DNA from 3 places in the Streptomyces sp. NPDC093097 genome. Region 2 is predicted to be linked to each of the others. Evidence: riboswitches for the same ligand, from Rfam matches in the RefSeq annotation. Region 2 holds a riboswitch; each other region holds the start of a gene.

The links. A riboswitch is a leader RNA that binds a small molecule or an ion and turns the genes downstream of it on or off. The one in region 2 is predicted to bind cyclic di-AMP.
Region 1: linked by a shared signal. The riboswitch ahead of ACIQE0_RS14195 (transglycosylase family protein) and the one ahead of ACIQE0_RS28960 (M23 family metallopeptidase) in region 2 are both predicted to bind cyclic di-AMP.
Region 3: linked by a shared signal. The riboswitch ahead of ACIQE0_RS36525 (M23 family metallopeptidase) and the one ahead of ACIQE0_RS28960 (M23 family metallopeptidase) in region 2 are both predicted to bind cyclic di-AMP.

What each region holds. Positions count from the first base shown of each region.
Region 1 covers NZ_JBIVOW010000006.1:420,758-430,631, reverse strand. Annotated here, with positions in the region: gene ACIQE0_RS14215 (exopolyphosphatase) at 1-974, opposite strand, end outside; gene ACIQE0_RS14210 (DUF501 domain-containing protein) at 971-1,561, opposite strand; gene ACIQE0_RS14205 (septum formation initiator family protein) at 1,657-2,124, opposite strand; gene eno (phosphopyruvate hydratase) at 2,312-3,628, opposite strand; gene ACIQE0_RS14195 (transglycosylase family protein) at 3,839-4,537, opposite strand; cyclic di-AMP (ydaO/yuaA leader) riboswitch at 4,545-4,717, opposite strand; gene ACIQE0_RS14190 (transglycosylase family protein) at 4,966-5,955, opposite strand; gene ACIQE0_RS14185 (cytochrome P450) at 6,210-7,565, opposite strand; gene ACIQE0_RS14180 (LysR family transcriptional regulator) at 7,622-8,497, opposite strand; gene ACIQE0_RS14175 (MFS transporter) at 8,610-9,874, shown strand, end outside.
Region 2 covers NZ_JBIVOW010000020.1:56,243-66,116, reverse strand. Annotated here, with positions in the region: gene ACIQE0_RS28980 (CobW family GTP-binding protein) at 1-207, shown strand, start outside; gene ACIQE0_RS28975 (DNA topoisomerase (ATP-hydrolyzing) subunit A) at 433-2,877, opposite strand; gene ACIQE0_RS28970 (pitrilysin family protein) at 3,191-4,531, shown strand; gene ACIQE0_RS28965 (pitrilysin family protein) at 4,570-5,952, shown strand; cyclic di-AMP (ydaO/yuaA leader) riboswitch at 6,265-6,420, shown strand; gene ACIQE0_RS28960 (M23 family metallopeptidase) at 6,433-7,233, shown strand; gene ACIQE0_RS28955 (GntR family transcriptional regulator) at 7,482-8,168, shown strand; gene ACIQE0_RS28950 (HPr family phosphocarrier protein) at 8,552-8,833, opposite strand; gene ACIQE0_RS28945 (GNAT family N-acetyltransferase) at 9,033-9,874, shown strand, end outside.
Region 3 covers NZ_JBIVOW010000036.1:18,997-28,870, reverse strand. Annotated here, with positions in the region: gene ACIQE0_RS36555 (DEAD/DEAH box helicase) at 1-1,362, shown strand, start outside; tRNA gene ACIQE0_RS36550 (tRNA-Lys) at 1,680-1,755, shown strand; gene ACIQE0_RS36545 (MFS transporter) at 2,174-3,694, shown strand; gene ACIQE0_RS36540 (LysR family transcriptional regulator) at 3,848-4,750, shown strand; gene ACIQE0_RS36535 (PP2C family protein-serine/threonine phosphatase) at 5,107-6,246, shown strand; gene ACIQE0_RS36530 (DUF2332 domain-containing protein) at 6,404-7,537, opposite strand; cyclic di-AMP (ydaO/yuaA leader) riboswitch at 7,942-8,107, shown strand; gene ACIQE0_RS36525 (M23 family metallopeptidase) at 8,119-9,432, shown strand; gene ACIQE0_RS36520 (aldo/keto reductase) at 9,547-9,874, shown strand, end outside.

The sequences.
Region 1 (9,874 bases), on a different contig from region 2:
GCGATGCCGTCCAGGATGTCGTGCTCGCTGACGACGACCTCCTGCGCGCCGACGCGCTCCATGACCGACAGCAGCACGAGGGCGCCGGCGGCGATGACGTCGACCCGGCCGGGGTGCAGGACGGGGATCGCCGCGCGCTCGGCGTGGGTGGAGGCGAGCAGGCGCTCGGTGACCTCGCGGACCGCGGCCAGGGAGATCCGGGAGTGGTGGATGGCCGCGGAGTCGTACTGCTCCAGGCCGAGCGCGATGGCGGCGACGGTGGTCACCGAACCGGCCAGCCCGACCAGGGTGGCGGCCTCGGTCAGCGGGACGACCTCCTCGGCCCGGTCCAACGCCGCGGTGACGTCCGCCTTTATGGCGGCGATCCGGTCCGCGGTGGGCGGGTCGATGATCTCCTGGCCGTGGTGGAGGTGGCGCTCGGTCATCCGGACGCAGCCGACGTCGACGGAGCGGGCCGCGCGGACGGAGCTGCGATGCGCGGCGTCTCCGGGGAGGGCGGTGGCGGGCGACGGGTGGGCCTCGCCGAGCACGAACTCCGTCGAGCCGCCGCCGATGTCCACGACGAGGCAGGGGAGTTCGATGTGCGGGTGGCCGGTGAGCTCCTTGGTGGCGCCGGTGAAGGAGAACTCCGCCTCCTGGTCGCCGGAGATCACCTCCGGCTCGACGCCCAGGATGTCCACGACGCCGCGGACGAAGTCCGCGCGGTTCTCCGCGTCCCGGGAGGCGGAGGTCGCCACGAAGCGGATCCGCTCCGCGCCCAGGCTCTTGATCACCGCGGCGTACTCCCGGCAGGCCGCGAAGGTGCGCTCCAGCGCCTCCGGCGCCAACCGGCCGGTGCGGTCCACGCCCTGACCGAGCCGGACGATCTGCATCCGGCGGTCCAGGTCCTTGAGTTCACCGGTCTCCGGGTCCAGGTCGGCGACCAGCAGCCGGATGGAGTTGGTACCGCAGTCGATGGCGGCGACCCGCGTCATGTGGCGTCTCCTTCGGCGCTCGGGGTGCCTTCGGTCTCGGAGGTGTACGCCGGGGCGTCGGCGGCGGCCTCCGCGCACGGGGTCACGCAGGGGCCCTTGCGCCACCACTCGGGGAGCATCGCCAGCGCCTCGTCGCCGAGCGGGTTGACGCCCGGGCCGGCGGCCAGCGAGTGGCCGACGAGCACGTGCAGGCACTTGACCCGGTCGGGCATGCCGCCCGCGCTCGGGAAGCCCTGGAGCACCTCGATGGCGTCCCGGCGCCGGATGTAGTCCTCGTGGGCCGCGCGGTAGGCGGCGGCCAGCTCCGGGTCGTTCGCCAGCCGCTCGGTCATCTCCTTCATCACGCCGTCGGCCTCCAGCGTGCCGATCGCGGACGCGGCGCGCGGGCAGGTCAGGTAGTAGAGCGTGGGGAAGGGCGTGCCGTCCTCCAGGCGCGGTGCGGTCTCGACCACGTCCGGCTGCCCGCAGGGGCAGCGGTGCGCGATGGCGCGCAGGCCGCGCGGCGGGCGGCCGAGCTGGTCCTTGAAGGCGGCGATGTCCGCGGCGGTGGGCTCGGTGGGCTCGGTCTGGGGCGGGGGCGTGTCCATGTGCGCTTTCGGTGAGGGCCGGTGGTGGGTGCGGGACGGCGCCGGCGTACCGGCGGGGCCGCCCGTACAGTCTCGCCGGTGCCCGGCGGTGCGGGCTACCGCCCCGCGGCGGCGTGGTCGGCGCGGTCCACGTCGTCCCAGAGCTTGTCGTACCAGGGGAGCTCGGCCGCCTCGACGCCCTTGGGGGCCGCGCGGGCGCCGGAGCCGTCCTGGACGAGGTAGCCGGTCTCGTCCGGCATGACGAAGTGCAGATGCCGGCGGGCCTGTTGGCGGACGTACGCCGGGTCCTGCCAGCGGGCCTTCTCGTCGCGCAGGCGGTCCAGCGCGGCGGCGGCGTCCTGCGCCTTGCGGCGCTGGTCGGCGATGGTCGAGCGCTGGGAGATGTACTGCCGCATCGGGTACGCGAGGGCGACCACCAGCGCGCACACCACCAGCGCCAGCAGGGCGGCGCGGCCGGTGAGGCGGTTGCGGCGGGGGCGCCGCTTGACGCGGTGGACGCGGGCGGCCGCCTGCTCGCCGAGCGCCTTGAGCCGGGTCGCGGTGGAGAACCGGTCCGCGGGCACGTCGCCTCCCCTTCAGCTTCCGTCCTTCACACGCGTCACGGCGGTCGTCATGACGTACGTCCCCGGCAACGGTACGGGACCGAACGCCGGGGACGTGCGTGCTGCACCGCGGCCGTGCTCCGTGATCACCTCAAGCGGAGCACGGCCGGGGTGCCGGTGCGGTGGGGCCTACCGGCCGACGGGGGCGTCAGCCCTTGAAGCGCGGGAAGGCGCTGCGGCCCGCGTACACCGCGGCGTCGTCGAGGATCTCCTCGATGCGCAGCAGCTGGTTGTACTTGGCGACGCGCTCGGAGCGGGCCGGGGCGCCGGTCTTGATCTGGCCGCAGTTGGTGGCGACGGCGAGGTCGGCGATGGTGACGTCCTCGGTCTCACCGGAGCGGTGCGACATCATGCACTTGAAGCCGTTGCGCTGGGCCAGCTCGACGGCGTCCAGGGTCTCGGTCAGCGAACCGATCTGGTTGACCTTCACCAGCAGGGCGTTGGCGGAGCCCTCCTCGATGCCGCGGGCCAGGCGCTCGGGGTTGGTGACGAACAGGTCGTCGCCGACCAGCTGGACCTTGGAGCCGAGCTTGTCGGTGATGACCTTCCAGCCGGCCCAGTCGTCCTCGAACAGCGGGTCCTCGATGGAGACCAGCGGGTAGGCCGCCACCAGCTCCTCGTAGTACTCCGTCATCTCGGCGGCGGAGCGCTCCTCGCCCTCGAAGACGTACTTGCCTTCCTTGTAGAACTCGGAGGCGGCGACGTCCAGGGCGAGCGCGACGTCCTGGCCGGGGGCGTAGCCGGCCTGCTTGATGGCCTCCAGGATGAGGTCCAGGGCCTCGCGGTTGGAGCCGAGGTTGGGGGCGAAGCCGCCCTCGTCGCCGAGGCCGGTGGACAGGCCGCGCTCCTTGAGGACCTTCTTGAGGGTGTGGTAGACCTCCGCGCCCCAGCGCAGCGCCTCGGAGAAGGACTCCGCGCCGATCGGCGCGATCATGAACTCCTGGATGTCCACGTTGGAGTCGGCGTGCGAGCCGCCGTTGAGGATGTTCATCATCGGCACGGGCAGGACGTGCGCGTTCGGGCCGCCGAGGTAGCGGAACAGCGGCAGGTCGCTGGCCTCGGAGGCGGCGTGCGCGACGGCCAGGGAGACGCCGAGGATGGCGTTGGCGCCCAGGGAGCCCTTGTTGTCGGTGGCGTCCAGGTCGAACATCGCCTGGTCGATCAGCCGCTGCTCGGTCGCGTCGTAGCCGACCAGCTCCGGGCCGATCTGCTCGATGACGGCCAGGACGGCCTTCTCCACGCCCTTGCCGAGGTAGCGGTTGGGGTCGCCGTCCCGGAGCTCGACGGCCTCGAAGGCGCCGGTCGAGGCACCGGACGGAACGGCGGCACGGCCGGTGCTGCCGTCGTCGAGGCCGACCTCGACCTCGACCGTGGGATTACCTCGCGAGTCGAGAATTTCGCGGGCTACGACGACGTCGATGGACGGCACGTTGTCTCCTTCGGAGGTGTCTGGAGTTCTCGGCATGAGCCTAACGGCCTTGGACGGATCCGCTCGCCCGTGGCCCGCTCCACGGGTCCAAAAAACCCGGCAAGCAGCCCGAAATCCCAGTTCACGGGAGGTTTCCGCGCAGTGTTCGCTATGCGGGGAACGCCGTGGCGGGGCGGCACGCAAGAAGCCCCGCCACGGCGCGCTCGGGGGTACGCGCCGGGGCGGGGCAGCTCTTGCGGGTCAGGCTCAGATGCTGAGGTGCTGGCCCGGGAAGATCAGGTTGGGGTTGCCGCCGATGACGGACTTGTTGGCGGCGTAGAGCGCCTTCCAGTGGGTGCCGTGCGCCTTGGCGATCTTGGCGAGGGTGTCGCCCGACTTCACGGTGTAGGTGGCACCGGAGCGGTGCGAGTCCTGCGGGGCGGCCGGGCGGGACTGCTCGCGGACCGGGGCGGACTTCTTGGTGGTGCCCTGGGTCTGCTTGCGGACCTCGGCGCCCTGGGTCTGCTTGCGGAGCTCGGTGCCCTGGCTCTTCTTGACGGTGGCGCCGGAGGTGTCGACGTTGGCGGCCGGGCCACCGGCGGTCAGGTTGCCGGCGCCGGCGCAGCCCCAGGCACCCGGGCCCTGCATGGCGAGGAGCTTCTCGGCCACGGCGATCTGCTGGGCCTTGGTGGCCAGGTCGGCGCGGGCCGCGTACTGGGTACCGCCGGCGGCGGCCCAGCTGGAGTTCGAGAACTGCAGGCCACCGTAGTAGCCGTTACCGGTGTTGATCGACCAGTTGCCGCCGGACTCGCACTGGGCGACCTTGTCCCAGGTGGCGACGGAGGCGGCGGAAGCGGAGGTGGCGCCCATCAGCGGGACGGCGACGGCGGCGCCGGCGACACCGGCCAGGGTGGCGACGCGGACGGCCTTGGAGCTGCGGCGGTGCTTGCCCTTGTTGATCAGCATCGTGCGTTCGTTTCCTCACCGACGCCTACGAGGTGAGCTGTCGGGTTCGGGCCGTGTGAGCTGCCCGGCCGCGTGCACTGCTGCGCACGCGGCTTCACCCCAAGCCGGCTGACCCGCTTTCGCGGGCGGGGCCGGCACTTACCTTGGGTCCCCCGCTCCTGCCTTCGGCGCTTGCGCGTCGTCGACTCCGACCGCCGGCAGGACTCGGCGTGCGATCGAAGGGCCCGCTTTGGCGAGCGGTCCTGACCGTAAGCAAAAGCCCCTTGGTGTTCAAACCCCATCTTCTGAACCCAGTTGACCGTTTTTGATCACCGGGGAGGTTATTTCCGCAGGTAGGCACTGGTATGGAAACGGGGGACGGAGTTTCCCCCATCCCCCGCAACGAGAGCCATATCTCACTTTTACGAAACGCCCCGAACCTGCGGTAACTACCCCTGCGTCCGGCCGAGATCGAGCAACTGACCAGGCAGGATGAGGTCCGCGTCGGCGCCGACGACATCCCGGTTGCGGTCGTAGAGCGCGGGCCAGCCGCCGGGCAGGTCGTGGTGCTCGGCGATGGCTGACAGGTTGTCACCGGGGCGCACGCGGTAGTCGCCGGTGCCCGCCGGGGGCGTGCGGTGCGCGTCCCCGCCGCGGGAGGGGTGCCGGCCGCCGTCGCCGTCCCGGCCGCCGTCGGCACCCGTGCCGTCCTCCGGCGCACCGCGGTGCCTGCCGGCGGCGGGCGGCGTGGACGCCGGGCCCGACGGGTGGGCGGACGGGGTCCCGGAGGGCGCCCCGTGGGACGGCGTGGCCGGCCGGCCGGACGACGAGGGGGACGGGTCGGCGGACGAGGGCCCGGAGGGGGACGCGGAGTCCGCGGGGGCCGGGGTCGCCGAGGGCGCGTCCGGGGCGTCGACGCCGGTGTCGGCGTCCGCGTCGGAGCCGGAGCCGCTGCCGGGCAGGGTGGGCGTGTCCATGCCCGGGCCCGCCTGGCCCGGCTCTCCCGCCGTGCCGGAGGGGTCGCCGGCGGCCGGGGCGTCGTCCGCCGGGTCGTCGTGCGCGGGGTGGCTCGGCGACGGGCGCGGGTCGGGCCGGCTGGTGCTGCCCGGGTCCACGCCGGGCTTGCTGCCGCCCTTGGCCAGTCCGGCCTCCAGCGCGCAGCTGGGGAACGCGTCGGGGCCGCGGTCGTCGAGGATCGCCTGGGCCACGGCTATCTGCTGGGCGCGGCTGGCGAGGTCGGGGCGGGAGGCGTAGGCGGAGCCGCCGTAGTCGTCCCACATCTCCTGGGTGAGCTGGAGGCCGCCGTAGAAGCCGTTGCCGCTGGCGGAGCTCCACATGCCCCCGCTCTCGCACTGGGCGACGCGGTCCCACGTCGTGGTGTCGGCGGCCTGGGCGCCGCCCGCACTGAGCAACGGCAGGGCCAGGCCCGCGCCGGTCACTCCGACCGTGACAAAGATGGCCGGTGCTTGTCGGGGGCGACGGTGCCGGCCGTTCCCGGAACGCATGCGGTTGCCTTTCGCGCGGCGATTGGAGGTGCCGATCGGGGTCGGAGGGTTCGCCGTACGGCAGCCCCCGGCCGACCCGATCGCCGCTGGAAAGGTAACCGGGGTCACGCGCTGTCACAAGCCGGTGTAGCGCTTATCACGCATTGGTCACGCAGCTGACGTTCCGTCAACTATGGGCCCGTCCCTGGTCAGGACGGTTCGGGCGTGAACTCCACGGGAAGTGTGCGCAATCCGCGCATGATGAGCCCGCCGCGCCAGCGCAATTCGTCCGGTTCCGCCGCAAGTTGGAGATCCGGCAGCCGCGTCAGCAACGTCGCGAGCGCGGTCTGGCCTTCGAGGCGGGCCAGCGGTGCGCCGAGGCAGTAGTGGATGCCGTGCCCGTATCCCAGATGCGGATTGTCACGCCGCGTGAGATCGAGCACGTCCGGCTCGGTGAACCGGGCCGGGTCGCGGTCGGCGGCGGCCAGCACCACCAGCACCGGGTCCCCCTCGGCTATCCGCGCGCCGCCCAGCGTCAGTTCCTCGGTCGCGTACCGCCAGGTCGCCAGCTCCACCGGCCCGTCGTAGCGCAGCAGTTCCTCGATGCCGTTGGTGAGCAGGTCGGTGTCGCCGGCCGCGAGCGACTTCTGGAGCAGCTCCCGCTGGGCGGGGTTGCGGAGCAGCGCGTAGATGCCGTTGCCGATCAGGTTGACCGTCGTCTCGAAGCCGGCGAACAGCAGCACGAAGCACATGGCGGCGGCCTCGTTCTCCGTGAGGTGCTCACCGTGGTCGGAGGCCCGGATCAGCCCCGAGATCAGGTCGTCGCCGAGGTCGGCCCGCTTGCGGTGGATCAGCTCGGCCAGATACGCCCGCATCTTCTTCACGGAACGGGCGACGCCGCCGCGCGGCCCCCCGCCGTGCCGGATCATCATGCCCGCCCAGTCGCGGAAGTCGTCCTGGTCCTCGGCCGGGACGCCGAGCAGATCGCAGATCGCGTAGATCGGCAGCGGGAAGGCGAACTCATGGATGAGGTCGGCGCTCCCCCGCTGGGCGCCGTGCTGTCTTTCGACCATGGCGTCGATCAGCCGGTCGGTCAACTCCTGTATGCGCGGCGCGAACGCGGCGACCCGGCGCGGGGTGAACGCCTTGGAGACCAGGCGCCGCAGCCGGGTGTGGTCCGGCGGGTCGATGTTCAGGAGGTGCGTCATGAGGTTGGCGCTGCGCTCACCCGGAATGCCCGTCTTGCCCTTGCCGTGGGCGGCCGCGGAGTGGTGCGCCGGGTTCTTCGACAGCCGGGCGTCGGCGAGCGCCTGCCGGGCGTCCGGATACCGCGTGACCAGCCACGCCTCGACGCCACTGGGCAGCCGCGTCCGGTGCACCGGCGCGTGCTCGCGCAGCCAGGCGTACGCCGGGTACGGATCGGCGGCGAACTGCCAGGAGAAGAGGGCCGGGGTCGGGCCGGCCGCGGCCACGGGGCAACCGGCGGGGGCGGCGGATTCCGGGTGGGCGTCGGGGCCGGTCTCCGGACGGGCGTCGGGGCCGGCTTCCGGGCGGGCGTCGGACATGTGCTGCACACCTCGACCGTAACCGGTGTCGCACCCGCCCCACGCGGCCCGGCCCCTCACCCCACCTCCACGCCCAGCCCCGCCAGGAACGCCGCCGCGGCCGGCGACGACCCCAGCCCGCTCCACACCACCCGCTCGGTCCGCTCCGGCGCCGGCCGCACCCGCACCGTCCGCAGCCCGGCCAGCCGGCGCGCGGACGCCTCCGGCACCATGCCGATGCCGAGCCCCGCCCGCACCAGCTCCGCCAGCAGCTCCACCGTCGTCACCTCGAAGGCCACCTCCGCCGAGAGCCCCGCCGCCCGGAACGCCTCGTCCCGCTGGCGGCGGGCCGCCGAGCCGGCCGCGAAGTCCACGAAGGTCTCCCGGGCCACCCGCGCCAGCGTCGTCCACTCCCGCCCGGCCAGCGGATGCTCCGGCGGCACCACCGCGACCAGCTCCCCGCGCGCCAGCACCTTCTCCCGCACCCCGACCGTGCGCGCCCCCGGCACCAGCCCGACGAACGCCACGTCCAGCGTCCCCTCCCGCACGTGCGCCAGCAGCGCCTCGCTCATCTCCATCCGGAGGCTGACCCGCACCTCGGGATACCGGACGTGGAACGCCCCCAGCTCACGGGCGAGGTCGACGGCGCTGACGGTGGAGATCGCCCCCACCGCCAGCCGCCCGCGCACCGTCCCGCTCGCCGCCGCCACCTCCGCCCGCGCCCGCTCGGCCGCCTGGAGCGTCTGCCGGGCGACCGGAAGGAAGGCCTCCCCCGCGGCGGTCAGCCGGACGCTGCGGCTGGTCCGGTCAAAAAGCCGGGCCCCCAACTCCTTCTCCAGCCGGGCGATCTGGTGGCTCAGCCCGGACTGCACCACCTGGCAGCGCTCCGCGGCCCGGGTGAACCCTCCGGTCTCGGCGACCGCGACGACATAGCGCATCTGCTGGAGCTCCATGCGCGCGATCGTAGGCGGACGACCGCCCCTGTCCGTCCATCTCGTATCGCGATCGATGCGATGAAAACTATGCGTTGGACCGATGGGCGGTCCGGGCCCGACCCTTGACCCCATGAGAACCACCACGCCGCCGCGAGAAGAGGCCGGACCGACCGGACCGGGAACGGACCCGGGAACGGGCCCCGGAGGGGACACCGCCCCCGGAGCGGAGGCGGCAACGCCCCGACTGGGCCGCGGCACCCTCCTGCTGATGTCCGTCGCCACCGGCCTCGCGGTCGCCGGCAACTACTTCGCCCAGCCCCTCCTCGACGTCATAGGCCGCGACCTCCACCTGTCCACCGGCGCCGCCGCCCTCGTCGTCACCGTCGCCCAGACCGGCTACGGCCTCGGCCTGCTGCTCCTCGTCCCCCTCGGCGACCTCATCGAGCGCCGCCGCCTCGCGGTCGTCCTCTGCGCCCTGACCGCCGCCTTCCTGACCCTGACGGCGAGCGCCCCGAACGGCGCGCTGCTGCTCGCCGGCACCGCCCTGACCGGCCTGACCTCCGTGGCCGCCCAGGTCGTCCTGCCGTTCGCCGCGACGCTGTCCGCACCCGCCGAACGCGGCCGGACGGTCGGCACCGTCATGACCGGTCTGCTGCTGGGCATCCTGCTGGCCCGCACGGCCGCTGGTCTGCTGGCCGAACTCGGCGGCTGGCGCACGGTCTACTGGGTCAACGCCGCCCTGATGCTGCTGATGGCGGTGCTGCTCCGGCTCCGCCTGCCCACCCTCCGCACCCACGTCGGGCTGCGCTATCCCGCCCTGCTGCGCTCGACGTTGACCCTGTTCGTACGGGAACCGGTGCTGCGCTGGCGGGCGGCGCTGGGCGCCCTGACCTTCGCGGGCTTCAGCGTCCTGTGGACGGCCCTGGTGTTCCTGCTGTCGGGCCCCGCGTACGGCTGGCAGGAGTCGGCGATCGGGCTGATGGGGCTGGTCGGCGCGGCCGGTTCGCTCGCCGCCTCGACGGCCGGACGGCTGGCGGACCGGGGCCTGGCGCACCGCGTCACCGGCATCGCCGCGTTCCTGCTGCTGGGCTCCTGGGGCCTGCTGGCGATCGGCGGCGCGGGCGGCACCTGGTCGCTGGCGGCGCTGCTGGCCGGCGTGATCATCCTGGACCTCGCCGCCCAGGCCGTGCACGTCAGCAACCAGAACCTCGTCTACGGCGTCCGCCCCGAGGCCCGCAACCGCCTCAACTCCGCCTACATGACCAGCTACTTCACCGGCGGCGCGGCCGGCTCGGCCCTGACGTCGATGGTCTGGGGCCTGGCCGGCTGGGGCGGCGTCTGCGCCCTGGGAGCGGGGCTGGCGGGGGCCGTGGTGGTGGTGTGGGCAGCGGAGTG
Region 2 (9,874 bases):
CACGCGGTCGGCGACTTCCTGCGCTTCTACCCCGAGCCGTGGCCGAAGGGAGAGGAGCGGTGCACCCAGCTGGTGATGATCGGCAGCGGCATCGATGTGCCCGCGCTGCGCAAGGAGCTGGAGAACTGCCGGCAGGATGTGGCGGCTGAGGCCGATGAGAACAGCATGTGGGGCGTGTTGCGCTACGTGCCCTCGCAGGAGGAATGAGAGCGGTCGGGCGGCGAGCCGTCCGTGCTCCGCGGTACACCGCGGCCTGGTGCGAGGAAGTAGCGCCGTAGGGCATGGAGTTGATGCTGTGGGCTGCCGCCTGTGCAGCACCGCTTGACTCGATATGTCGACCTCCGGTGCGTACAGCCGGCGACGCAACGGACGACGCCGCCGGGGTGGTTGTTCGCCACCCCGGCGGCGTCGTCCGTTCTCGGGCTCTTGTGGTTACACGGGGCCGGCCAGCGTCGTCACCGGCTTGGCCAGGGCCACACCGGAGCCGTCCCGGCGGGGGTCCGGCTCGGGCAGCGGAACCGGCGCGCCCTTGGCGTCAGCGGCCCGTACGGGCGCCGGGCCGGCCCAGGCCATCGTCAGGCAGTCCTCCCCCTTCAGGAACCGCTGGCAGCGGACGCCGCCGGTGGCCCGGCCCTTGCGCGGATACTGGTCGAACGGAGTGAGCTTGGCCGTCGCCACCGAGTCGTCCAGCGTCCCGTGCGACCCGGCGACCGTGAACACCATGGCGTCCACGGCCGGATCCACGGCTGCGAAGGCGATCACCTTCGAGCCCTCTCCCAGCTTGACGCCCGCCATGCCGCCCGCCGGCCGGCCCTGCGGCCGTACCTGCGACGCCGGATAGCGCAGCAACTGCGCCTCGTCGGTGATGAAGACCAGGTCCTCCTCACCGGTGCGCAGCTCCACCGCACCCACGATGCGGTCGCCCTCCTTGAGGGCGATGACCTCCAACTCGTCCTTGTTGGGCGGGTAGTCGGGCACCACGCGCTTCACGACGCCCTGTTCCGTACCGATCGCGAGACCTGGCGAGGACTCGTCCAGCGTCGTCAGGCACACCAGCTGCTCGTCGTCCTGGAGGCTCAGGAACTCCGCGATCGCCGCACCACCGGCGAGATTGGGCGCCACGGTGTCCGGAAGCTGCGGCAGGTCGATCACCGACAGCCGCAGCAGCCGCCCCTGGGAGGTCACCGCTCCCACCTCGCCACGTGCGGTCGCCGGCACCGCCGAGACGATCACGTCGTGCTTGACGCGCTTGGCGTCGGCGTCGAACGACGTCTCCGCCGTGGTGGTCCGCGCCAGCAGGCCCGTGGAGGACAGCAGCACGCGGCACGGGTCGTCGGAGACCTCCAGCGGCACCGCCGCGACGGCGGCCCCCGCCGACTCCTGCAGGACCGTGCGGCGCGGCGTGCCGTACTTCTTGGCGACCGCCGCCAGCTCCCCGGAGACCAGCTTGCGCAGTTCGGCGTCCGACTCCAGGATCCGGGTCAGGTCCGCGATCTCGGCCTCCAGCCGGTCGCGTTCCGCCTCCAGCTCGATCCGGTCGAACTTGGTCAGCCGGCGCAGCGGGGTGTCGAGGATGTACTGGGTCTGCACCTCGCTCAGCCCGAAGCGCTCCATCAGGCGCTCCTTGGCCTGGGCGCTGTTCTCGCTGGAGCGGATGAGGCGGATGACCTCGTCGATGTCCACCAGGGCGGTCAGCAGGCCCTCGACCAGGTGGAGCCGGTCGCGCCGCTTCGTCCGCCGGAACTCGCTGCGCCGGCGCACCACGTTGAAGCGGTGGTCGACGTAGACCTCCAGCAGTTCCTTGAGGCCCAGTGTCAGCGGCTGGCCGTCGACCAGGGCGACGTTGTTGATGCCGAAGGACTCCTCCATCGGCGTCAGCTTGTACAGCTGCTCCAGGACGGCCTCCGGGTTGAAGCCGTTCTTGACCTCGATCACCAACCGCAGGCCGTGCTCGCGGTCGGTGAGGTCCTTCACGTCCGCGATGCCCTGGAGCTTCTTCGAGCCCACCAGGTCCTTGATCTTGGAGATGACCTTCTCCGGGCCGACGGTGAAGGGGAGTTCGGTGACGACCAGCCCCTTGCGGCGGGCCGTGACGTTCTCCACCGTGACCGTTGCACGGATCTTGAACGTGCCGCGGCCCTTCTCGTAGGCGTCCCGTACGCCGCCCAGGCCCACGATCCGGCCGCCCGTCGGCAGGTCCGGACCCGGCACGAAGCGCATCAGGGTCTCCAGATCAGCGTTGGGGTGCTTGATCAGGTGACGGGCGGCGGCGATCACCTCGCCGAGGTTGTGCGGCGGCATGTTCGTCGCCATGCCGACGGCGATGCCGGACGAACCGTTGACGAGGAGGTTCGGGTACGCGGCCGGGAGGGCGACCGGTTCCTGCTCCTGGCCGTCGTAGTTGGGCGTGAAGTCGACGGTGTCCTCGTCGATGGACTCCGTCATCAACGATGTCGCGGACGCCATCCGGCACTCGGTGTACCGCATCGCGGCGGGCGGGTCGTCATTGCCCAGGGAACCGAAGTTGCCGTGCCCGTCCACCAGGGGCACCCGCATCGAGAACGGCTGCGCCATGCGCACCAGGGCGTCGTAGATCGACGCGTCGCCGTGCGGGTGGAGCTTACCCATCACCTCGCCGACGACCCGGGCGCACTTCACGTAGCCGCGCTCGGGCCGCAGGCTCATCTCGTTCATCTGGTAAAGGATGCGGCGGTGTACGGGCTTGAGGCCGTCGCGGGCGTCCGGCAGGGCGCGCGAGTAGATGACCGAGTACGCGTACTCAAGGAAGGAACCCTGCATCTCGTCGACGACGTCGATGTCGAGGATCCTCTCCTCGAAGTCGTCCGGCGGCGGGGTCTTCGTGCTGCGGCGGGCCATCGCGGCTGCGGCTCCTTCTGCTGCGTCTACTGCCGATGTGGGAACTACGCTGTTGGGTCAACGCCCAGGACCGACGCTGAGATCAGCGTTTGACCGGACGGCCGGTGGGCCGACCGGCGAGTTCGATGAGTCTGACGTGGACCATTGTGGACCGCCCCACTGACAACGCTCACGACGACTCCCCCCTTCGCGCTCCGTCGCCGGGCACGGCGCACGTTCGTGGCCATCCTCCCGGGAACTTCGGCAGATGCCGATGCGGTTGCATACAGTGACAGAACTTTCTCTCAAGCGGATCGAAGGGACGTACATGCCCATGGGTCACACGGCCACAGAACAAGCCGGCTCCGGCGGCCTGACAGCGACCGAGCACCGGCTGGCCAACGGCCTGCGCGTGGTGCTCTCCGAAGACCATCTGACGCCGGTGGCGGCCGTCTGCCTCTGGTACGACGTCGGCTCGCGCCACGAGGTCAAGGGCCGTACGGGCCTGGCGCACCTCTTCGAGCACCTGATGTTCCAGGGGTCCGCGCAGGTGAAGGGCAACGGCCACTTCGAACTCGTCCAGGGTGCCGGTGGCTCGCTCAACGGGACCACCAGTTTCGAGCGCACCAACTACTTCGAGACCATGCCCGCCCATGAGCTGGAGCTCGCGCTCTGGCTGGAGGCGGACCGGATGGGCTCGCTGCTGACCGCGCTCGACGAGGAATCCCTGGAGAACCAGCGGGACGTCGTCAAGAACGAGCGCCGCCAGCGCTACGACAACGTCCCCTACGGCACGGCCTTCGAGAAGCTGACGGCCATGGCCTACCCGGACGGCCACCCGTACCACCACACTCCCATCGGGTCGATGGCCGACCTCGACGCCGCCTCCCTGGAGGACGCGCGGGCCTTCTTCCGCACGTACTACGCGCCCAACAACGCGGTGCTGTCCATCGTGGGCGACATCGATCCCGAGCAGACGCTGGCCTGGGTGGAGAAGTACTTCGGCTCGATCCCCTCGCACGACGGCAAGCAGCCGCCGCGCGACGGCAGCCTGCCCGAGACCGTCGGCGGCCAACTGCGCACCGTCGTGGAGGAGGACGTCCCCTCCCGCGCCCTGATGGCCGCCTACCGCCTCCCGCACGACGGCACCCGTGAGGCGGACGCCGCCGACCTCGCGCTCACCGTCCTGGGCGGCGGCGAGTCCTCCCGCCTGTACAACCGCCTGGTGCGCCGCGACCGCAGCGCCGTCGCCGCCGGTTTCGGCCTGCTGCGGCTGGCCGGCGCGCCCTCGTTGGGCTGGCTGGACGTGAAGGCGTCCGGTGGCGCGGAGGTCCCCGCCATCGAGGCCGCCGTCGACGAGGAGCTGGCCCGCTTCGCCGAAGAGGGGCCCACCGCCGAGGAGATGGAGCGCGCCCAGGCCCAACTGGAGCGCGAATGGCTGGATCGGCTCGCCACGGTCAGCGGCCGCGCCGACGAACTATGCCGCTACGCCGTCTTGTTCGGCGACCCGCAGCTCGCGCTGACCGCCGTCCAGCGCGTCCTGGAGATCAGCCCGTTGGAGGTGCAGGCGGTCGCCAAGGCCCGGCTGCGCCCCGACAACCGCGCCGTGCTCGTCTACGAGCCCACCGCGCAGACCGACGCCGCCGGCACCGAGGAAGAGGAGGCGGCCAAGTGACCGACGCCACCACCCCCGCAGACGCCCCCGTGAGCTCCATGCAGTTCCATCCGCAGCCCCGGGGCGGTGCGCCCAAGCCGTGGGCCTTCCCGGCGCCCGAGCGCAGCCGGCTGGCCAACGGGCTGACCCTGCTGACCAGCCACCGCCCCGGCCAGCAGGTCGTCGCCGTGGAGATCAACCTCATCGCTCCCCTGGAGACCGAGCCCGAGGGCCTCGACGGCGTCGCCACGATCATGGCCCGGGCCTTCTCCGAGGGCACCGACAAGCACACCGCCGAGGAGTTCGCCGCCGAACTGGAGCGCTGCGGCGCCACCCTGGACGCGCACGCCGACCACCCCGGTGTGCGGGTCTCCCTGGAGGTCCCGGCCTCCCGCCTGCCGCGCGCCCTCGGGCTGCTCGCCGACGCGCTGCGGGCCCCCGCCTTCCCGGAGGGCGAGGTCGAGCGGCTGGTGCGCAACCGCCTCGACGAGATCCCGCACGAGCTGGCCAACCCGGCGCGGCGCGCCGCGATGGCGCTGTCCAAGGAGCTGTTCCCGGCCACCTCCCGGATGTCCCGGCCCCGGCAGGGCACCGAGGAGACCGTCGCCCGGATCGACGCCGGCGCCGTCCGCGCCTTCTACGACACGCACATCCGGCCTGCCACCGGCACCGTCGTCATCGTCGGTGACTTCACCGGCGTCGACCTGGACGCGGCACTGGCCGACACCCTGGGCGCCTGGACGGGTTCGACCGTGGAGCCGCCGAAGCCGTCGCCGGTCGCCGCCGACGACACCGGTCGCGTGGTGATCGTCGACCGTCCCGGTGCCGTGCAGACGCAGCTGCTCATCGGGCGGGTCGGCGCCGACCGGCACGACCAGGTGTGGCCCGCCCAGGTGCTCGGCACGTACTGCCTGGGCGGCACCCTCACGTCCCGTCTGGACCGGGTGCTGCGCGAGGAGAAGGGCTACACCTACGGGGTGCGCGCCTTCGGTCAGGTCCTGCGCTCCTCCGCCCCGACCTCCCCGGAGGGGGCCACCGGCGCCTCCCTGCTGGCCATCAGCGGGTCCGTGGACACCGCGTCCACCGGGCCGGCCCTCCAGGACCTGTGGACGGTGCTGCGCACCCTCGCGGCGGAGGGGCTGACCGACGCCGAGCGCGATGTCGCCGTGCAGAACCTCGTCGGCGTCGCCCCGCTGAAGTACGAGACCGCCGCCGCCGTCGCGGGGACCCTCGCCGACCAGGTGGAGCAGCAGCTCCCGGACGACTACCAGGCGCAGCTGTACGTCCGGCTCGCGGAGACCGGCACGGTCGAGGCGACCGCGGCGGTCGTCAACGCCTTCCCGGTGGACCGGCTGGTGACGGTCCTGGTGGGTGACGCGGCGCAGATCGCCGAGCCCGTCAAGGCGTTGGGCATCGGCGAGGTGACGGTCGTCAGCGGCTGATCCCTGCCCTGTGGCGGGGCGTCACCCGACGGTTCGTCACCTATCGACAAAGCGGCTCCCGTGGCGGTCACTTGCCACGGGAGCCGCTGTGCGTGCGTGCCGCGAATCCGCGGCCGGCCCGGCGCACGGGTTCTGCTTCTCGGCCGTCGTGGCCCGCGCTGTGGACGGGCGGTGCCGCCCGATCCGTTGCGGTTGTTGCCCGATTCGAGTGTGGCGAACCCCACAAAAAACAGGTTCTGTTTGGCGATCGAAAGTTGCCGCGTTTAGCGTCGGGGCGGCTGTTCGTCACAAGTCCGCCACAACAGTGGCACCGGACAGCCATCGCCGAGTCCCCGTATGGCGTGAGCCAGGGGAGCCGGGGACCCACACGTCCCTGGGGTGAATCGGACCCCTTTCCGGAGGAGTCCGTAGGAGACCTTCCTGCTCCGAACCCGTCAGCTAACCCGGTAGGCGAGAGGGAAGGAAAGGACCAGCCCGTACATGGCGTTCACCCGTGCCACCGGGAAGCACCGCCGCGCGAGCCGCACCGCTCGCACCACCCGCAACCTCGCCGGCATAGCCACCCTCGCGGCCTCCGGAGTCGTCGCCTCCGTGGCGTCGCCCGCGCTCGCCGCCACGGGCGAGTCGACCTCCCACGACACCGGCCTCCAGCACGCCGTCGAGTTGGGTGACGAGCTTGCCGTCCACCTCGAGGCCCAGGCGGACGCGCAGCAGGCGGTCGCCGAGGTCAACGCGGCCAGGGCGAAGGCCGAGGCCGAGGCCAATCGGCTGGCCGAGGGAGCGAAGAAGAAGGCCGAAGAGGCGAAGAAGAAGGCCGAAGAGGTGCGCGCGGCCAAGGCGCGTGCCGCCCGCGAGGCCGAGCGCAGGCTTCTGAACGCCTTCGTCGCCCCCGTGACCGGCTCCTACGTCTCCACCGGGTACAAGGCGTCCAGTGGCCTGTGGTCCTCGGGTAGCCACACCGGTATCGACTTCCACGCTGCCTCCGGTACGCCGGTCCACGCCGTGGGCGCGGGCACCGTCGTCGAGGCCGGCTGGGGCGGTGCGTACGGCAACAACATCGTGATCAAGATGAACGACGGTACGTACACCCAATACGGTCACCTCTCGTCCTTCGCCGTGTCGGTCGGGCAGACGGTCACTCCGGGCCAGCAGATCGCCCTCTCCGGCAACACCGGCAACACCACCGGCCCGCACCTCCACTTCGAGGCCCGGACCGGCCCCGACTACGGCTCGGACATCGACCCGATCGCCTACCTCCGCGCGCACGGCGTCAGCGTCTGATCCTCCCGCAGCCTCTCCGCCGCATCGCCGTCCCCCTGGAGCCCCGGTCCGCCACCCTGGCGGGCCGGGGCTTCGGCGTCTCCGTGGGGCACCGGCGTTCCACCCGCCAGGTTCCCCGCACATGTCGGCCGAAAAGCACCGTCGGCGAATTTGCGACGTTCCGCAGGGGAATCCCCTCGCGTCGAATAGGGTCGATGAATGTCGCCGAGCGGCGGCGTTTTCCCGGTATTACGGCGGAGGCGCGGACGATGCGAGGCCACCTTTCCACGCATGCGGTGTGCACGGCGATGAGGGGCGATATCGTCTCCGGCATGCTCACGCCGGGGAGTCGACTTGTCGAGGATGTCCTCGCCGCGCGGTACGGCGTCTCCCGGGTCCCGGTGAGGGAGGCGCTGCGCACCCTCCAGGCCGAAGGCTTCGTCACCACCCGCCACCACGCGGGCGCCTGCGTCGCCGAACTCACCGAGCAGGAGGCCGCCGACCTCCTCGACATCCGCGCCGTCATGGAGCCGCTGGGCGCCGCCCGTGCGGCCGCCCGCCGCACCACCGCCCATCTGAAGGTGCTGCGCGGCCTGGTGCGGCTCGGTCAGCAGCGAGCCCGCCACGGCCACCCCGGCGACCTGTGCCAGCTGGACGGCTGGTTCCACGAAACCCTCGCCCAGGCGGCCGGCAGCCCCAGCCTGACGGCGCCCCTCATCCAGCTGCGACGCAAGATCGAGTGGACGTATGCCGTCGAGCCACCCGCCCACGTCACCGATTCGTGGAACGAGCATGGCGCCGTACTTGACGCGGTGGCCCGGCGGGACGCGGAGCGGGCGCGCGCCCTGATGGCGGCGCACATCGAACGGTCGCTCCCGGCGTACCGGCTGCGGCGCCCCGCTTCCGTCGTGCGGGAGTCGAAACATCCCGTCAATGTGGTGCGCGCCCGCATTTAACAATCGCCCCGTATACATCGAGTGAGATATTCGGGAATTCCCGATGTGCGGAACGAAGGCGGGGCGGGGTGCCCGACGTGCGTTTCTGGCGCCGTTCGCCGAATTTCGCAGAATTAGGGCGGACGCGGATTCCGGTCGGGGGGAGAGAGGGATGCTCGAAATTGCCCCCACGGTGATGCCGGAACTTGCTGCCCTTGATGCGTTGCGTCACCGGGCCGCGCTCCGGCGGTGTGATGCCATCCCGTGAACGCGATGTCCTCCCCGTCGGCGCGACACCCGCCGACAGAACGGCCCCGCCGCGGCAGCCGGATGTACCGGTTGCCGCGGCGGGGTCGCGTCTGCTGGGTCCTGGACGGGGCGCGCCGCCCCGCAGGTCCTTAAGGTCAGACGGTCTCGGGAAGCTCCTCAAGGCCCTCCGCGACGAGTTTCGCCAGGCGGTCGAGCGCGGCTTCGGCGCCCTCGGCGTCGGAGGCCAGCACGATCTCCTCGCCGCCCTGGGCGCCCAGGCCCAGGACCGCCAGCATGGAGGCGGCGTTGACGGGGTTGCCGTTCGCCTTGGAGATCGTTATCGGGACACCGGAGGCGGTGGCCGCTCGGACGAAGATCGACGCGGGGCGAGCGTGCAGCCCCTCGGCCCAACCGACATTGACGCGGCGCTCAGCCATGGTGTTGCCCTTCAAAGTCGCGACTGTTGTCTAGACCAGTCTCTCACGCTGCCAGGAGTGGTTCCGCAGCCCTTCGTCATGATTTTTCATGCGGACTGCCGCCCTCCTTTCAGGCCGTTCGTCCCGGCGCGAGGAGCCCCGGGAAGCCGAGCGTACGCACGTCGAGCCGCTTGTCAGTGGCCCGCCGTACGCTGTCCGCATGCAGACGCCGCCGGATCATGCGTACCCGACTCACTGGGAAGCCGACGTGGTGCTGCGCGACGGTGGGACGGCGCGCATCCGGCCCATCACGCCTGCCGACGCCGAGCGGCTGGTCTCCTTCTACGAGCAGGTGTCGGACGAGTCGAAGTACTACCGCTTCTTCGCGCCCTACCCGCGCCTGTCCGACCGCGACGTCCACCGGTTCACCCACCACGACTACGTCGACCGGGTCGGCCTGGCCGCCACGGTGGGCGGCGAGTTCATCGCCACCGTCCGCTACGACCGGATCGACGCGCGCGGACTGCCCGCCAAGAGTCCCGAGGATGACCAGGCGGAAGTGGCCTTCCTCGTTCAGGACGCCCACCAGGGCCGAGGTGTCGCCTCCGCCCTTCTGGAGCACATCGCCGCCGTCGCCCGTGAGCGCGGCATCCGCCGGTTCGCCGCCGAGGTCCTGCCCGCCAACACCAAGATGATCAAGGTGTTCACGGACGCCGGGTACACCCAGAAGCGCACCTTCGAGGACGGCGTCGTCCGCCTGGAGCTCGACCTCGAACCGACCGAGCAGTCCATGGCCGTGATGCGCGGCCGCGAGCAGCGGGCCGAGGCGCGCTCCGTCCAGCGCCTGCTCGCCCCCGGCTCGGTCGCCGTCATCGGCACCGGCCGCACCCCCGGGGGCCTGGGCCGCGCCACGCTGCGCAACATCCTCGACGCCGGCTTCACCGGCCGGGTGCACGCCGTCAACCACGCCTTTCCCGAGGACCTCCGCCGCCTGGAGCCCGAGGGCGTGCCGGCCGCCCGTACGGTGCGCGACATCCCCGACCCGGTCGACCTGGCGGTCAT
Region 3 (9,874 bases), on a different contig from region 2:
CACGTCCTCGTCGTGAAGCCGAAGGACAAGGCGCCGGTCACCGCGGCGATCGCCGCCCGCAAGGGCCGCACCATCATCTTCGTCCGCACCCAGCTGGGCGCCGAGCGGGTCGCCGAGCAGCTGATCGAGGCCGGCGTCACGGCCGACGCGCTGCACGGCGGCATGACGCAGGGCGCCCGTACCCGGGTCCTCGCGGACTTCAAGGACGGCTACCTCAACGCGCTGGTCGCCACCGACGTCGCCGCCCGCGGCATCCACGTCGACGGCATCGACCTGGTCCTGAACGTCGACCCGGCCGGTGACCACAAGGACTACCTGCACCGCTCGGGCCGTACCGCCCGCGCCGGCCAGTCCGGCACCGTCGTCTCGCTGTCGCTGCCGCACCAGCGCCGGCAGATCTTCCGCCTGATGGAGGACGCGGGCGTGGACGCCTCGCGCCACATCGTCGGCGGCGCCGGTGCCTTCGACGAGGAGCTGGCCCGGATCACCGGTGCGCGTTCGCTCACCGAGGTCCAGGCCGACTCGGCGAACAACACCGCCAAGCAGGCCGAGCGCGAGGTCGGCGCCCTCACCAAGGAGCTGGAGCGGCTCCAGCGCCGCGCCACCGAGCTGCGCGAGGAGGCCGACCGGCTGACCGCGCGGGCCGCCCGCGAGCGCGGCGAGGACCCGGCGGAGGCGCTGGCGGCGGCCGCCGAGGCGGCCGCCGAGGCGGTGGCCGAGGCCGCGACGGTGCCGGCGCAGGCCGGTTCCGGCGAGCGCCGTTCCTACGAGCGCCGGGACGAGCGCCGCGACGAGCGTCGTGACGAGCGGCGCGGTGACCGCCGGGACGACCGGGGCAACTTCGAGCGTCGCGACCGGGACCGTCGGGACGACCGTGGCGGTCGTTCCTTCGAGCGTCGTGACGAGCGTCGGGATGACCGGGGTGGTTTTGGTCGGGACCGTGACCGGGACCGTCGGGACGACCGTGGTGGCCGTTCCTTCGAGCGTCGTGACGAGCGTCGGGATGACCGGGGTGGTTTTGGTCGGGACCGTGACCGGGACCGTCGGGACGACCGTGGCGGTCGTTCCTTCGAGCGTCGTGACGAGCGTCGGGACGACCGCGGTGGCTTCCACCGGGGCGGCGACCGCCCGAGCCGTCCGTTCAACCGTGACGACCGCTCCGGCGGCCGCCCGTCCTCCGGTTTCCGCTCCGGCGGCGACCGTCCGTTCAACCGCGACGACCGCTCCGGCGGCCGGCCGTCCTCCGGTTTCCGTTCCGGCGGCGACCGCCCCTACGGCCGGCGTGACGACCACCGCGGCTCCGGTAGCGCGTCCGGCTTCGGCCGCCGCGACGACAAGCCGCGCTGGAAGCGCAACGGCTGATCCGGCCGCGGCCGGATCAGGCCGGTAGCCCGCATGGTTCACGCAGGGCCCGTACCGCACGCAAGTGCCGTACGGGCCCTGTGCGTTGGGGCGCCGCTCGGGAGTCGCGGGCGGGGGCGCCGGCGTGCGCGTTGGCGCGTTGTGGGGCGCGTGGCGCACGCGGTGCGCGGTGGTGGGGAGCGCCTCGTACGGGCGCGCTGCGCGCCGCCGGCCGGGGCGATCGGGCCCCGCGCGGGGCGGTCGCGGCACGCCGGGGATCGGTCAGATCCGCAATGCCTTCGGGCTGCGGCAGATCCTCGGGCTATGCTGCTGGGTGCGGGCCATTAGCTCAATTGGCAGAGCAGTGGACTTTTAATCCATTGGTTCAGGGTTCGAGCCCCTGATGGCCCACCAGGTGGAGCACGCGGTGCTCCTGTCCGTACGAAGCTGTACGCGAGCGGCGCCCCGTCCCGGTATCACCGGGCGGGGCGCCGCTCGTTGCGTTGGGGGCGGCGGCAGGGGCGCGCCCCCGGGTGCTCCGTGGGCGGCCGCCGCGTCGATTCATGCGCTCCGCGTATGGGTCGGGCGGGCCGGCTATTTGTCCGGGCGGGATGCCGTATTTAGCGTCGTCGGTGAAATGGCGGGGGACGGCAAGGCGTTGCCCGTCGGTCCGAGGGCGGGAATGGTGCGTGAGCCTGTGCGTGCGGCGGATCGTGGAGAAGACGGGGGCGGGATATCCGTGCGAGCTGCCGGGGAAACCGTAGAGGGGGGAGAGGCGTCGGCCCGGTCCGCCGAAAAGAGCGGGACAGGGAAAGCGCGTGACAGGGAATCCGTGCGCCGGTGGTGGGCGTTCGCCGGACTGAGCATCATCAGTTTCCTCGGCTGTATCGACCTCACCGTCGTCAATACCGCGGCCCCCGCCATTCAGCGGGATATGGGGGCCACGGTCACCGAACTCCAGTTGGTCGTCAACATCTTCATCGTCGCGCTGTCGATGTTCATGGTGGCGATGGGGCGGCTCGCCGACCAGCACGGCCGGCGGCGGGTGCTCTACACCGGGACCGCGGTGTTCGGCGTCGCCTCCCTGGCGGCCGGGTGCGCGGGGGACGTCCGGACGCTGATCGTCTGCCGCTTCGTCCAGGGGGCCGCCTGCGCCGTGCTCTACACCAGCACCGGCGCACTGGTCTCCGACATCTTTCCGCCGGAGCGGCGCGGCAGGGCCATCGGGGCGCTCTACGGGGTCAACGGGCTCGGGCTGGCGGTCGGGCCGATGCTGGGCGGATTCCTCGTCGGTGCACTGAACTGGCGGTGGGTGTTCTGGATGAACGTGCCGCTGACGGTCGTCGGCCTGGCGGTGTGCTTTTCCGCGGTACGGGTATCGCGGACGCGGCCGGCCGGAACCGGAAAGATGGACTGGTCGGGACTGGCACTGATCAGCCTCGCACTTCCCGCGCTGGTTCTCGCGCTGACGCTGGGAGATTCCTGGGGCTGGACATCCGGCAGGATTCTCGGGCTGTTGGTGCTGGGAATCGCCGGTGTGGCGGTCTTCTGCGTGGTGGAGCGTAAAGCGGCGGCGCCCCTCATCGATTTCCGGCTGTTCGGGAACCGCATCTTCCTGGGGGCGCTCACCGCCGATTTCTCGTTGGCGTTCTTCTACTGCCTGGCGCTTTTCCTGATGCCGCTGTACCTGGATTCCGTACGGCACGACGGGGGCACCGCGAGCGGGCTGATGCTGCTGCCGTGCACGGCGGTGATGGCGGTGCTGTCGCCCGTGGCGGGGCGGCTGGTGGACCGCTTCCCGCCGCGGCTGCTGCTGTGCGGCGGGTTCGCGGCCTTCGCGCTGTCGGCGGCGGTGCAGGCGCAGTTCGGCCGGGACAGCGGGGTCGTCCTGGTGGCCGGGGCGTTCGCGCTGATGGGGATCGGCTGGGCGCTCGTGCTCGGCCCGGCCACCGTGGCCGCGCTGTCGGCCGTACCGGAGCGGCTGGCGGGGACGGCAGTGGGCTCGTCGTGGACCTTCCACAACCTGGGCGGGGCGATCGGGTTGGCGGTGGGGATGGCGGTCTACCGCTGGTCGGCGCGGGACGCGTTGGACGAGGCGCTGGCCGCGCGCCGGCTGCCGGGCGGGGAGTGGGTGGCGCGGGCGGTGGCCGACCCCGGGGCGGGGCGCGGGCTGCTGCGTGCGCACACCGGGTTGGACGGGCGCGGCGTCGAGGCGCTCTTCGGGGAGCTGTTCCTCCGGGGCAACCAGGCGGCGATGTGGCTGCTGTGCGGGGTGGCCGCCGGCGCGTTCCTGGCGATCTGGACCGGGATGCGGGTGCGGAGCGGGACGCGGCGCGGGGGAGGGGGCGGATGAGGCGGCCGGGACGGGAGCCGACGGTGCGGCGGTCCGGTGGCCTGCCGGGCCCGGACGGTGGCCGAACGGGGGTTGCACGAGGGCCCGTTGGGGCTGCGCGGCGATCCGGCGGGCCCGTTCGGGCCCGGCAGGCGGCCGCCTAGGATGCCGATCATGGCGATACCGGGCGTCGAACTGCACCACCTCCGTTGCTACCTGGCCCTCGCCGAGGAGCGGCACTTCACCCGGGCCGCGGACCGCCTCGGCCTCTCGCAGCCCACGGTGAGCCGCACCATCCGCCGCCTGGAGGAGCTGCTCGGCTACCGCCTCCTGGAGCGCACCACCCGGCAGGTCGCGCTGACCGCGTCCGGCGAGCGGCTGTACGGGGAACTCAGCGCACTGCTGCCCCGTTTGGAGGCGGCCCTCCTCCCGGCGCCGGACGCGCCCCTCTTCCGCATCGGATTCGTCTGGGGGTTTCCGGCCACGTGGCCGCAGGCCGCCATCGAGCGGTTCGAGGCGGAGACCGGTGTCGCCGCGCGGGTCTACCGGCGGGACGCGGCGCTGGCGGGGGTGGACAGCGGCGAGGTCGACATCGCGATCCTGCGGGGGGACGTGGCCGTGCCGGGCCTGACGGCGGTGACGCTGCTGCACGAGCGGCGGATAGCCGCGGTGTCGGTGCGTTCCCCGCTCGCGGCCCGGGACGAGGTCGGCTGGCGGGAGCTGGCCGGTATGCCGCTGGTGCTGAACGAGGCGGGCGGGACGACGGAGGCGTCGGACTGGCCGCCGGAGGCGCGGCCGGTCGTCGCCGCCCGGTGCGGGAACTTCGACGAGTGGCTGGAGGCGGTGGCCGGGAACCGGGGCGTCGGGGTCGTACCGGAGTCCATCGGGCGCCAACGGGTGCACCCGTTCATCTCCTTCGTGCCGATCCCCGACGCGCCCTTGATGCCGCTGCACATCGTCTTCCCGCGGCACGGCGGGCATCCGCTGACCCGGCGCTTCCTCGCCCATGCGCGGGCCACGGTCAACCAGTGCGAGGGCGGCGGCGGGGCCGGGGGGAACGTGCCGGAGGGCCCGTAGGGGGAGTGGGGCTCAAGCCCTTAGGGGGCGGGTCGGCCCCAGCCTGTGCCTACCCCGTTCGGCGCAGGAGGACTCGCCGCCCGGCACGGCGGCGGCAAGCCTTGAGGCAGCAGGCAGCAGGCAGCAGGCAGCAGGCAGCAGGCAGCAGGCAGCAGGCAGCAGGCAGTTGGCGGCCGGGCGTCGTGGCCGGAAGTCGGTGGTCGGCAGCCGAGGCAGCCGAGGCGGGCTCGGCGGGCGGGGCCGAGGACGGGACGGCGGCGGCGCCGGTCCGGTGGCCGGGGTGGGAACGGGCCGCGGGGCGCCGGGAACCGGGCCGGGCACCATCGGGCAGGCGGAGCGGGAAGAGGCCGGTGCGGATGCGTCGACGCGGCAGGAACCGCACGGACAACGGGACCCAGCAGACGGGCGACGACCAGGTCTCCCCGCTCGGCAGCCTCCTGGCGCGCTGGCTCCCCCCGGCCCTCATCGCCACCGGTGTGCTCTTCGACGCCCTCACGCCGCCCCGGTACACCGCGGCGCCGTTCCTCGCCGCCGCCCCCTTGGTCGCGGCCCCCCTGTACTCCCTGCGGGGCACCGTCGTCACGGCCCTGGCCGCCATCGCCGCCGAAGTCCTGGTCGCCACGTACCACGGCATCGAGGACCCCTACGAGTCGGTGACCGAGTCGATCACGGTGGTGGTCGTCGCCCTGCTGGCGCTCGGCATCAACCGGGTGGTGCGGATCGGCTACGCCAAGCTGGCCTCGGTACGGGACGTCGCGGAGGCCGCCCAGCGGGCCGTGCTGCCGGCTCCGCCCCCTCGGCTGGCGGGACTTGCGGTCGCCGCCCGTTACGTCGGCGCCCGGGCCGGCGCCCGTATCGGCGGCGACCTGCACGCCATCCAGGACACCCCGCACGGCGTGCGGATGATCGTCGGCGACGTACGGGGCAAGGGGCTGGAGGCGGTGGAGGCCGCGGTGGTCGTCGTCGGCGCCTTCCGGGAGGCGGCGGAGCAGGAGGCCACCTTGGAGGCGGTGGCGAGCCGACTGGAGCGGGCGCTCAGACGGGAGGGCGGGCGCCGCACCGGCCTGGACGCGTACGAGGGCTTCACCACGGCGGTCCTGGCGGAGGTCCCCGCCGGGAACCCCTCGGGCCTGCGCATCCTCAACCGCGGCCACCCGCCCCCTCTGCTCCTCACCCCCGAGGGCGGCCTACGGGAGCTGCCCCCGTCCGCCGCCGCGCTGCCGCTGGGGCTGAGCGACGTGGCGGGCTGGCCGGACCGCCCGGACGAGGTCTTCTTCCCGGCCGGCGCGATGCTGTTCCTGTTCACCGACGGGGTGACCGAGGCCCGCGACCGGGCCGGCGACTTCTACGACCCGTCCGTCCGGCTGCGCGGCAGCCACTTCAACGGCCCCGACGACCTGCTGGACGTGGTCATCGAGGACGTCGCCCGGTACACCGGCGGGGCACCCGCCGACGACATGGCGCTGCTGGCGGTCGAGCGGCCCCTGGAGACGTAGGGCGGGGTCGGCGGGTGTTCGGCAGGGCCGGGGGCGGGCGGGCTCGGCGGCGGGTTCGGTGCGGCGCTCAACGACGGCCGAGGGCGGGGCCGGCCCGCGCCGCCCGCCCTCGGCCCCCTGTGCGGCCGTCACGGCCCGCACGGGGCCGCTGGAGCGCCTACGGCCACGCGGACCGGAGCCAGTGCACGCTCTGGCCGTGCGGGCCCGTCAGGGCGACCGGGCGCTCGTCCACGGCGAGGGTCAGCAGCAGGCCGTCCTCGGGCCCCAGGGACCGGTGTTCCGGCGCGGTGATCCACGGCAGCACGCTGTGGTGCTCCTGGGAGATCCAGTGGCCCCCGCCGTTCCGTTCGGCGAGCAGCGACCGCACGAGGCGGGCGAACTCCTCGCGCCGGGCGGGCGGAAGGTAGTTCAGCACCGAGCTGTGGAAGACCACGAGCGTCGCCTCGGGCGGCGCCTGGGCGGCCAGCGCCGGCAGCTCGTCGACCAGGTCGCCGCGGACGAGGACGGGGCGGGGTGCGGTCCGCACCGCCTCGACGGCCGCCGTGAGCCGCGCCGCACGGGCCTCGTCGCCCGGCCAGACCAGGGCCCGCAGCCAGCGGAGGTCGTCCGCGTTCCCGACCGGGTCCAGCGGGTCCAGGTCGATGCCGCCGCGCCAGACGATCTCGGGCAGGTCGCCGGGCAGCGCCGCCGCACCGCCGTCGTCGCCGGGCACCGACCCGCTGGTGCGGCAGGTGAACGTGAGGGGGGACTCCGGTGCGCCCCCTTCGACGGCGGCGCTCCCGTGAGGGCCGCCCGTCCCGCGGCCCGCCTCCTGGACGTACCGGTAGCGGTACCGGTCCGGGTGCAGGCACAGCCCCGCCGACGTCCCGACCTCCAGGAGGGCCAGCGGCTGCGGCAGACGGGCCAGCAGCGGCAGCAGCGCGGCGCAGCGGGCCGGTTCGTTGGTCTGGGTGGAGCGCCGCACGATCACCGAGCGGACCTCATCCCAGTGCCGGACCGTCCACTCGCGCCAGCGCCCGTAGGCCACCGCGCCGCGCGGCCCCAACTCCGCGTGCGGGCCGTCGAGATAGCGCACCGCGGCGAGCAGCAGGTTCGGCTGCTGCTTGTTGCCGGCCGGCAGCGACCCCGAGAGCAGCTCGCAGAACTCGTCGTCCTGGCCGATCCGGGCGGTCAGCTCCTCGTGCGCGTCGGACCGCCCCCGCGCCTGTTGCCGGGAGAACTCCCGGTACCGATCCGCCACTTCCTGTGGGGTGTTGACGACGTTCCCGGTGTTCGTGACGTTGACGACCATGAGGCGACGTTACCGTCCTCACCCTCAGTGATCACGAGGCGTCCCTCCGCATAACAACTGACACACAATCATCGCGAGATCGTTTGGCGCGATGACGCCAACTCGCCCTGTTTGCGGCCGTACTGGGGGCAAAAGTCCACGCCAGGGCTCTTTGGGAGGGCGTGCGGAACCCCCGGGGATTCGTGGGAACGCTTGGATTTCCGCCGTCGTCTCTATTACTGTCCGATAACGGAGCGCGGTCGTCCCAGCCGTCGCAAGTGGCGGCGCCGCGCGCCGACGCCGAATCCCGTACGCACTTTTCCGCACCGCCAGAACGACCCTTGAGCCACCCCTGCACACGCCGGCCTCCCGCCCTGCCCGACCCGTGTCCACGACCCGCGTCGAGCCGCCCGGATCGACCGGTTTCGGGGAGCCTGCCGGATCCGCCTGGGATTGCCGGGAATTGAGTGGAGGGAACCGGGGAACCACCCTCTTGGGGTGAATCGGGCGCCTCCCGCCAGGCGGTGCCCGTAGGAGACCTTCCTGCTCCGAACCCGTCAGCTAACCCGGTAGGCGAGAAGGAAGGAAAGGAGTGCGCCCCCGTGGCGTCCAATAGGCCCGCCCCTCACGCTCCATCCGGCTACGGAGTCGGCGGCCCCGCCGACTTCGGCGGCCCGATCGGCTTCGCCGGCCCCGCCGGCCACGCCGCCCCCATTGGTCCCGGCGGCCCCGCCGAGCCCGGTGATCCCGTCGCGGAACCGGCCAGCGGGGCGCCGTTCGGCGCGGCGCAGCGCGGTGGAGTACCGCTCGACGGGGGGCAGCATCGTGCCGACCCGTCCCATGTCCCCTTCCCCTATGGAGAGTTGCCCGACGGGCGGCCGTCGGGTGACGGCTCGCTGCCCCCTGAGGGGACGCCCCAGGGGGCGTTGCCCGGAGGCGAGCCGGTCCACCGTCCCGAAGGGGACGGCGCCGGGGCGGAGTGGGTCTCGGGTGACGCGGTGGGCGTCGACGAGGAGACCTTCCGTTCCCTGCGCGGCAAGCACCGGGTGGCCAGGCAGCGCGGCAGCGGCCTGGCGCGCGGCGGTACGGCGCTGGGCGTCGGCGTGATCGCGGCGGTCGGCGCGAGCGGAGTGGCCGCCGCCGAGGGCCGGCCGCCGGTGCCGATCTCGATGCCGGACCCCGGCGGTGCGGCCGACGACGCCGCAGCGCACACCCCGGCGGCCGCCCCCCCGGCCACCACCGCGGACGCCTCCGCCCCCGCCGCCGCCCACCCCCGGCCCGGCGACACCACCCAGGGCACGGGCCCGGCCGAGGCGCTGCGCCACCGCATCCTCCAGCAGGGCGGCGGCCCGCAGGAGTCCGGAGCGCCCGAGGAGGAGGTAGCCGGCGGGCAGGCCGTCCAGGACGCGCCGGTGGGCCATGGCGCCGAGGAGCCGACCGCGACGGCGGAGAAGGCGACCGGCGAGGCGCCCGCGACGGCGGCCGCGGCCCCTGCGGCCGGCCAATCCGCCCACCGCGCAACGGACTTCGTCGCCCCGGTCGCCTCCGCCGCCCTCGCCACCGGCTTCGGGCAGATCAGCAACCGCTGGGCCGCGGACCACACCGGACAGGACTTCACGGCCCCAACGGGCACGCTGGTCAGGGCGGTTCACGACGGGACGCTCACCCAGGCCGGCTGGACGGGCGCGTACGGCTACCGCAGCGTCCTCACCCTCGACGACGGCACGGAGCTCTGGTTCTGCCATCTGTCCTCCCTGGTCAGGGCGTCGGGCCGGGTCCATGCGGGCGAGGTCATCGGCCGCGTCGGCGCCACCGGGCACGCCGCCACGCCGCACCTCCACCTGGAGGTCCGCCCCCACGGGGGCGCCCCGACCGACCCGGTGTCCTGGCTGCGCGACCGCGGGGTCGGCATCTGAGGACCAGGCCGGCCGCCCACCCCCCCGTGGGCGGCCGACCGCACCGCGGCGCGGAACGGGGAACAACTCCCCCCGAACGGGAAACAACTCCCCTTGCCCCGGCGTTGATAGGACATGAACGCACCACACGCCCAGAGCTCCACCGGCCACCCGCTCGGTTCGCTGACCGTCTCCCGGCTCTGCCTCGGGGGCAACGTCTTCGGCTGGACGGCCGACGAGGCCCAGTCCTTCGCCGTCCTCGACGCCTACGTGGCCGGCGGGGGGAACTTCATCGACACCGCCGACGTGTACTCGGCCTGGGTGCCCGGCAACAAGGGCGGTGAGTCCGAGACCGTCCTCGGCAACTGGCTCGCGTCCCGCGGCAACCGCGACGACGTCGTGATCGCCACCAAGGTCGGCGCCCACCCCGACCACAAGGGCCTGTCCGCCGCCACGATCAAGG